DNA from 2 places in the Paenibacillus sp. SJS-P3 genome. Region 2 is predicted to be linked to the other one. Evidence: a T-box and tRNA genes for the amino acid it is inferred to sense, from the RefSeq annotation. Region 2 holds a T-box; the other holds one or more tRNA genes.

Evidence for each region. The T-box of region 2 lies ahead of leuS (leucine--tRNA ligase). A T-box ahead of a tRNA ligase gene usually reads a tRNA of that ligase, here a tRNA-Leu.
Region 1: it has a tRNA-Leu gene. The T-box ahead of leuS (leucine--tRNA ligase) is inferred to sense a tRNA for this amino acid. The anticodon was not compared.

Annotation. Positions count from the first base shown of each region.
Region 1 is NZ_CM160043.1:1,946,378-1,950,795, forward strand. Features, by position in the region: gene AC06G8_RS08760 (carbohydrate ABC transporter permease) at 1-298, shown strand, start outside; gene AC06G8_RS08765 (DUF6530 family protein) at 655-1,134, shown strand; gene AC06G8_RS08770 (GIY-YIG nuclease family protein) at 1,161-1,547, shown strand; tRNA gene AC06G8_RS08775 (tRNA-Leu) at 1,701-1,784, shown strand; gene AC06G8_RS08780 (divergent polysaccharide deacetylase family protein) at 2,202-2,990, shown strand; gene AC06G8_RS08785 (N-acetylmuramoyl-L-alanine amidase) at 2,955-3,671, opposite strand; gene AC06G8_RS08790 (YqzE family protein) at 3,796-3,987, shown strand; gene AC06G8_RS08795 (hypothetical protein) at 4,042-4,418, opposite strand, start outside.
Region 2 is NZ_CM160043.1:3,236,118-3,240,535, forward strand. Features, by position in the region: gene comER (late competence protein ComER) at 1-281, shown strand, start outside; gene leuS (leucine--tRNA ligase) at 401-2,842, opposite strand; T-box leader at 2,910-3,151, opposite strand; gene AC06G8_RS14940 (LacI family DNA-binding transcriptional regulator) at 3,208-4,200, opposite strand; gene AC06G8_RS14945 (GH36-type glycosyl hydrolase domain-containing protein) at 4,280-4,418, opposite strand, start outside.

The sequences.
Region 1 (4,418 bases), 1.3 Mb from region 2:
AGTGAGCGAGCTGGGGCTGTTCCTCCGCATCTTCGTCCCGACGATGAGAACCACCTACGCCGCAGCGGCGATCATCACGTTCATGTCCAGCTGGAACAACTATCTGTGGCCATTGATCGTGCTTCAATCGGAGGATACTCGGACCATTCCTCTGCTCATCTCCAATCTCGGCTCAAGTTATACTCCGGATTACGGAGTCATCATGATGGCCATCGTCATCGGCACCCTGCCGACCGCGCTCGTCTTCTTCCTGATGCAAAAGCATTTCGTGGCGGGCATGACGGGTTCCGTCAAATAACCGGAATCAGACGGCAACAGTAGAACATTTGCAATCGCATCGCTGTTCCCGATAGGCCTTCGAAGATTTTAGGCGGATGGGGGAAAGAGACCGCAAGAAAGGGGAACTTGGTTCCCATTCTTGCGGTTTTTTCGTTTGTACGCTTGCAAGCGAGAGCGGCCTTGGCTGGCTGCAGAAGGTCGGGAAAAGAAAAGGCTCGGAGAACGGAGGCATCCGAAGTACGTGCCGACATGGTCCTCCCTTGACTGCGGATGCTCGCGACGATATGATGAGGTGAGAAGTAAATTAGTAATTCAGTAATTTATTAACTTAGTAATTCATCGTTTCGAGCACATCTTTCTTTTGGAGGATTTAGAATGAAAATTCCAACTACGCTCAAGCATAAACCGGTCCTTACGGTTGAGAACTATGTCAATGTCGATGGACGCCAGGCCGGCCATTCGGATGCGAAAGGCTTGTCGCTTGGCCTTGCCCAATGGAATGACCGCGGAAAGGTCGACATTTCGGCAAAAGTATGGCGCTACACGGGAGAGAAATGGTCCCGGCAATCGGAGGAGCTCCCTCTGCACAGAGTGCTGGATCTGGCGATTCTTGTTGCGAGCGGCATGGCTCACTTCCGCGAAGCCTACCAGCATCCCAAGCTGTACGATCCGGCAAACCCTGTGATCGACCGGATCGGCCTCCAGGGAGATGCCATGACGGTAGCCGTATGTACGGATAATGACAAGCTCGACGAGGACATCCAGCTGTTCAGCCAGGCACTGAGCGATGATGGAGAGCTGATCGGAGAGAGGCTGCGCACGCTTTCGCGCATTCTGGCGGAGATGGGCTATTGATTTGAATCTGAAGAGGAGGGATTGGGATGGCGCTGGACAAGCAAAGCAAGAAGGAGCTCGCCGCCTCCTACAAGCAATCGTTCCGCCCGATGGGCGTTTATCAGATCCGGAACAAGGAAAACGGAAAAGTGCTTGTATGCGGCAGCATGGATCTGCCCGGAGCGAAGAACCGGCTGGATTTTTTCAAGAGCACGGGGATGAATACGCTGCATGAATTGAAGAGCGATTGGAAGGCTTACGGAGCGGAGAGCTTTGTCTTCGAGGAGCTGGACCAGATCAAGCCGAGAGAAGAGTACGCCGGAGATCCCGAGGAGCTGAAGGCCTATCAGGCCGAAGTGGATGCGCTTCTGGAGCTGTGGATCGAAAAGCTGCAGCCTTACGGCGACAACGGATACAACAAGCCCAAGCGGTAAGGCAGCCTGCGTATTGCTGCGGAACGGAAAATTAAAGCAAGCTCCCGAAAGCTGCTGAGTCGGCAATCTAAATCAATTAAAATCAAACTAAAAAATAGACAGGAAAGGGTTGACATCACTTTCTTCTTCGTGTTATATTATTTCTTGTGATTCGCGGTCATGGCGGAATTGGCAGACGCGCTAGATTCAGGTTCTAGTGTCAGCAATGACGTGGAGGTTCAAGTCCTCTTGACCGCATTAATTAACAATGCAAGAGCTCTTGAATTTGTCCTGGCGACGATTCAGGAGTTTTTTGTATTGTTGGGATTTGTAACGCGTTGCTCATGACTTGAGCTGACGAAATCTTTGAGCTGCAGTCAAGATGAGCAAGCTGTGGCGAAGATCATGGAAGCGAATGTGCCTAATGCTTGGCAAATTGCACGAGTCTCCGAGTTTCGCAAACGTCCCAATTCGACTGCTTTTTCGACTCCTTACGGGAAGCCTTGCGGCTCGTTTCGTTCAGAAAGCGCAGATAAGATTCAGCGCCGATGCCCAGGCTGATTCTGAAAAAGGCATGGGGGCGGCTTCCAGGATGGAGCAGGCCATTTTTCTCCTTACATAAAACGCATCCCTTCTCTGCAAAATGAAGGAGAAACCTTCAGGGGGTGCAGATCAATGAGGAACGCAATCTGGAAAGCCGCGGCGGCCGGCATGCTTGTAATCGGGCTCTTGCCGCAGCAGCATGTGTCGGCGAATTCACCGCATCGGGTTGCCGTCGTCATTGACGACTTCGGCAACAACATGAAGGGCACCGAGGAGATGTTCAAGCTGCCGGTACCGATTACGGCCGCGATCATGCCCTTCATGCCTTCCACGCATGCCGACGCCGAGAAGGCGCATCGCCTCGGCCTGGATGTCATTGTCCATATGCCGATGGAACCGAACAAGGGCAAGCCGGAGTGGCTGGGGCCGGGAGCGCTGTTCAGCAGCATGACTGATGATCAGGTTCGCCTCGCGGTGCAGAAGGCGATCGACGATGTGCCTCATGCGGCCGGCATGAACAACCATATGGGCAGCAAGATTACGGCTGATGAACGCATCATGCGGATCGTCCTGCAGGTATGCAAGGAGCGGGAGCTGTTTTTCCTGGACAGCCGGACGACATTCAAGACGGTCGTTCCGAAAGTCGCGGCTGAGATCGGGGTACCCGTCCTGCGCAATGACGTCTTCCTGGACGATGTATACGAAGCCGGCCATATCGCCAGACAAGTCGACAAATTGAAAAAGCTGTCCGCCGGCCAGGCGGACAGCATCACGATCGGGCATGTCGGCACTCCGGGCCTCATGACCTCGGGAGCGTTGTCCCGGGCAGCTGCCGGAATGTCGGGCACGACCCGGTTCGTCCGGCTGTCCGAGCTTGTTCCGGCCTCAGCGGAAGAGCAGCTTATATTGCCGAAGCCCTGACGCGACGGCTTCGGCTACCTGCTCCTGGCCTTTCTGCGAAGTCAGCATGGACCTGTCCCCATCATTGCTGATGAATCCCATTTCCACGATGACGGCAGGTTGTTTGACCGTATTGAGCAAATAGAATGGGCTGCCCGCACGGGGCAGCTCATTCGTTTTTTGCTGCCGGTTCAAGGAGTCCTGAATGCATAAGGCCAGCAGCACGCTTTCGCCGCGCTCTTGATGAAGCACGACCGGTCCGCGCGCACCGGCTCTGCGGGACCAGTTCACATGCAGGCTGACGAGCAGGCCGGTGTGGATTTCCTCCGTCAGCTGCCGCCGCTGGGACAAATCCCGCTGATGACGGGACCGGCTCGGATGCCAGCGGTTCTCCTCGCTGAGCGCGTAGTCGGAGCTGCGGTTCAAGACGGCACTGATCCCTTTTTGCTGCAGGCTCGCCAGCAGTTTTTTGCCGACAGCGAGATTGATGTTCTTCTCCAGCACATCCTCGTGGGAAGTTCCGCCGTCGATGCCTCCGTGGCCGGCGTCGATGAGAACTTCGGCATAGGGGAGAGCTCCTTTGTACCTGGGGCCGGCAGGATCGGAATCCGACGAGTCGTGAAGGGTCCCGGCTGCCGCTGTGCCCGGTTGGAGAACCAGGGCTGCCGCAAGCGCCGCGGCTGCGAACCATCGCAAATCCATTTGCAATCCTCCATAAGGCAAAGTTGTCCGAACCTTTATACTTTGCCGCAATCAGGCAGGACTATTCCCGTTTGCGCCAAGAAGTTATCGGACATACTAAGCGCATAAAGAGGAGGCGACAACGATGGACCCCGAAGATTGGATCAAATACATGACCGAGAAGCTGGTTGTCTATGTGGAAACGCCCCGTGAAGTGCGCAAGCAGAAGCGCAGCGATCATAAGCAGGCCAAGGAGCCTTGGTTGACGCGCTGGTTCGGCGTCCCTGGCATGAGCATGCTGATCTGGTTCAGACTGCTCCGCCGCAAGGAGGGATGATCGCCGCTTCGGCAGACGAAGAGTTTTCGCTCGGCGGCTGCCGGCATTTTCTGCTCAGACGCGGTAGAACTGGCCTGCCAGCAGGGCTTGGTCAAGGGTGATGTAACGTTTGGCAGCCGATTCCGTGTTGACGAAGGAAGCATAGGCTTGGCCCGTCGTCCAGCGGTGAAGGCCGGCTGCCTGCCACACCTGAAGCACTTTGCCGGCATACAGCTCGGATGCGTAATCCAGCGGACGACCTGATTTGAGAATAGAAGCGAGAGAGCCGGAGGTCGGGCTGCCGATCGGCTTGGACACAAGCCAGCTGAGCCGCTGCATCGGATCGGATGAGCGCAGCGTCCGGGCATACGCTACCGCCGTTTTGGACGGCGGGGCTGCAGACGAGAGAGACAACGCCAACGTTGTCTTTTTTTCGTTTTCAGAAGCGCTGA
Region 2 (4,418 bases):
CCGTCGAGATCACCGGCATCGATCCCGACGAGGCGGTCGCCATCTCCAGCGCCATGCTGCTCGGCACAGGCAAGCTGCTGACCGAAGGGGGGATGACGCCCGATGAATTGATCCGCCGCGTCTCGGTGCCGGGCGGCATTACCCAGCAAGGCCTGCAGCTGCTCAGACAGGAGACGGACGGCATGTTCCAGAAGCTGATCCGCATCACCCATGACAAATTCCGCGAGGATCTCGAAAAGGTCGAAGCTTCCCTAAACGACGAAGAGGTGAACGGTCCCTGAGGCATTCGCGCATGCGAAACCTCCAGGGTCCGTTCACCTCTTCCGGGATGCTTTCCTCAGAAAGAGCCTCCGGCTGCAGGACTCTCCATAGGAAGAAGACTGCAGCCATCGGTATCTTTTTAGTTGGCTACGATATTGACGAGCTTGCCTTTGACCGCGACGACCTTGCGGACCGTCTTGCCTTCCGTCAGCTCCTTCACGCGAGGGAGCTCTTTGGCGATCCGTTCCATTTCGTCCGTGTCGGTGTCGGCCGCGATGGATACGCGCTCGGCGATCTTGCCGTTGACCTGCACGACGATCTCGACCTCCTGGTCCACCGTCCACGATTCCTCATAGGAGGGCCATTCCACATACGTAACGGATTCGGAATGCCCCAGCTTCTCCCACAGCTCCTCGGCGATATGCGGAGCGAGCGGAGAGAGCAGCTGCACGAAGTTCTCCATGGAACGGCGCGGCAGCGTCTCGGCCTTGTAGGCTTCGTTGACCCAGATCATCAGCTGGCTGATCGCGGTGTTGAAGCGCAGGTTGTCGAAGTCGTCCGACACCTTCTTGATGGAGCGGTGCCAGACCCGGTTCATCGCATCGCTTCCTTCGGCATCCGAGATTTTCGGATTCAGCTCGCCGTTCTCGCCGACGAACAAGCGCCAGACGCGGCTCAGGAAGCGGTGCATGCCCTCGACGCCGCTCGTGTTCCACGGCTTCGTCGCTTCCAGCGGCCCCATGAACATCTCGTACAGGCGCAGAGTATCGGCGCCGTATTCGCCCACGATGTCGTCGGGATTGATGACATTGCCGCGGGATTTGCTCATCTTCTCGTTATTCGGGCCGAGAATCATGCCTTGATTGACCAGCTTGTGGAAAGGCTCCTTGGTGTCTACGAAGCCGAGGTCGTACAGCACCTTATGCCAGAAGCGCGCGTACAGCAGGTGAAGCACCGCATGCTCCGCGCCGCCGATGTACAGGTCGACCGGCAGCCACTCCTTCTGTTTTTCGGGCGAGCAGAACTGCTGATCGTTCTTCGGATCGATGAAGCGCAGGTAGTACCAGCAGCTTCCGGCCCATTGCGGCATCGTGTTCGTCTCGCGGCGAGCCGGCAGGCCGGTCTCCGGATCGGTCGTGTTGACCCAATCCGTAACGTTGGCGAGCGGAGATTCTCCCGTTCCCGAAGGCTTGATCGCCTCCACGTCCGGCAGCAGCACCGGCAGCTGATCCTCCGGAACCGGCTTCATTGAGCCGTCCTCCAGATGGAGGATCGGGATCGGCTCGCCCCAGTAGCGCTGGCGGCTGAACAGCCAGTCGCGCAGCCGGTACGTCGTTTTGCCGCGGCCTTTGCCCGTCTCTTCCAGACGGCTGATCATGGCTGCGATGCCTTCGCTGTTGGACAGGCCGTCGAGAAAATCAGAGTTCACATGCGGTCCATCGCCGGAGAAGGCTTCTTCCTCGACGTTGCCGCCCTGCACGACCTCGATGATCGGCAGGTCGAACAGCTTGGCGAATTCCCAGTCCCGCTGGTCATGGCCCGGCACGGCCATGATCGCTCCCGTGCCGTAGCCGGCCAGGACATAATCCGCGATCCAGACCGGTACCTTGGCTCCGCTGACCGGATTGACCGCGTAAGCTCCCGTGAAGACGCCGGATTTGTCCTTGGCCAGATCGGTGCGCTCGAGATCGCTCTTGCGGGAAGCCGCTTCGCGATAGTCGGCGACCGCCGCCTTCTGTTCCTGCGATGTGATGGAGTCCACCAGCTCATGCTCCGGAGCCAGCACGCAGTAGGTCGCGCCGAACAGCGTGTCCGGACGGGTCGTGAACACCTGGATCTCCGCGTCGGAGCCGTCGACCGCAAACGCGACCTCGGCGCCTACGGATTTGCCGATCCAGTTGCGCTGCATGTCCTTGATGCTTTCCGACCAGTCCAGCTCCTCCAGATCTTCGAGCAGGCGCTCGGCATACTCGGTAATTCTCAGCACCCACTGGCGCATCGGCTTGCGGATGACCGGATGGTTTCCGCGCTCGCTGAGGCCGTTGATGACTTCCTCGTTCGCCAGCACCGTGCCCAGAGCCGGACACCAGTTGACCGGCACCTCCGCGACGTAAGCGAGGCCTTTCTTGTAGAGCTGGATGAAAATCCACTGCGTCCACTTGTAGTAGTCCGGATCGGTCGTGCTGATCTCGCGGTCCCAGTCGTACGAGAAGCCGAGCGACTTGATCTGGCGGCGGAAGTTGTTGATGTTCTTCACCGTGATGTCGCGCGGGTGCTCGCCGGTATCGAGAGCATGCTGCTCTGCCGGCAGGCCGAAGGCGTCCCAGCCCATCGGATGCAGCACGTTGTATCCTTTCATTCTTTTGTAGCGGGAAATAATATCCGTCGCCGTGAAGCCTTCCGGATGGCCTACATGCAGGCCCGCCCCCGATGGATATGGAAACATGTCCAGCGCAAAGAATTTCGGCTTGACCGAGTCCTCCTCCGTGCGGAACGTCTTATGCTCATCCCAATGCTGCTGCCACTTCGGCTCCAGCTGCTGGGGGTTGTAGCCTTGTCCTTCGATTCTTTCCTGACTCATGGCCTATGCCTCCTGTTCATTGTGCGGGGGCGCAAACGCAAAAAACCTCCCGTCCCAGCGATTAATCGCTAGGGACGAGAGGTTTGAATTCCCGTGGTACCACCCTAGTTGGCGCCCGGCATGCTTTGCCGCGGACACCCACTCATGAAGCCCTTAACGCGGGCCATGCGGCAAGGCTGCTCCGAATCCGGAATTGACCTTGCGGCTCCGAGGCGAGATTCGGCACGCTGCGGGTCCGGCTTGCACCAACTGATGCCGGCTCTCTAAGTCCACGCGATGCGGCTTACTGCTCCTCTTCAACGCCAATATGGCTAATTTAAGTCCGATTATAGTGGATTGCAGACCGGGAGTCAAGAATGCGCGGCTCAGGAAGGCTCTGTGAAGCTGGAGCTCAGGGCCGGCCCCATCGAGCCGCCTTTCATGAGAGTGACGTAAATGCGTTCATGCTCAACATACTCGCCTGCAATAAGCTTAAGAAGCTGTTCGGAGGAAAGCCACCCCCAATTTTGCTTCGAATAGTCGATTGTAGCCAGGCGCGGCTGCGTGTACTGGGATACTTCGATGTTGTCGAAGCCGATCAGGCTGATATCCCTCCCGACCCGGATGTCCGTCGTCGTCAAATATTCGTACATTCCGATCGCCATCTCGTCGTTCAAGCAGAAGACGGCCGCCGGTTCGGTGAATCGCTGGGCGATTTGAAGGCCGGCAAGCGCTCCGGAAGCTTTTTTGAAATCCCCTTCGATTTCAATGTACTGAATATGCGGATTCCGGTCCACCACCTGCTTGACTGCCTGCAAGCGCTGCCTGGAATCGAACGAGCCCTTCGGCCCCGTCACCACATACAGCTTGCGATGGCCGAGCTCGATGAGATGCTCGACGGCAAGCCTTGCTCCGGCTTTGTTGTCAAGGAGCACCTGATTGACATTGGGGTGGTTCAGATCCCGGTCCAGAACAACCAATTTATGGCCCATATCCGCATACTTGAGCAGCTCTTCGCTCGAGAAGGACTCGTCCAGGACGATGGCGCCGTCGATCATTCGCTGCGGGAGCAGCCGATGCGACTGCTTGCCGCTGCAAGCGACAAGATCGTAGCCGCTCTGCTTCAAGCCTTCCTTCATCCCTTGCAGCAGTTCGCCGTAAAAAGCTCCGTTGAAGTCGCTTAGAAAAACGCCGACCACTTTGCTTTCCTGCTTCTTCAAGTTGCGGGCAGCTGCGTTGGGAGTGTACTGCAGCTCCTTGGCTATACCTAGTATCCGGGCAGAAGTCTCAGCCGTGACCTTCGGGCTTCCGTTGAGCGCATAGGAGACCGTCGATATGGATACCCCTGCTCGTTTGGCGATATCTTTGATATTTGCCACATGCATGCCCCCTTCCCTGTCATCATCCCTTGGATCTCTGCTGTCCAACGGACGGTCGAGCTTTCAGCTGGATATTCGATCACGTATGGATTTCGATCCTGTTCCCCTCTGACTTCAGAAGCGGCAGGATCTGCTCCCGGCTCAGCCTCGAGCCGCCCTGACGGTAACGGTTCGCTTGCTCTCGGCTAGGCATAGCCACCCCGTTCACCAGGATCAAG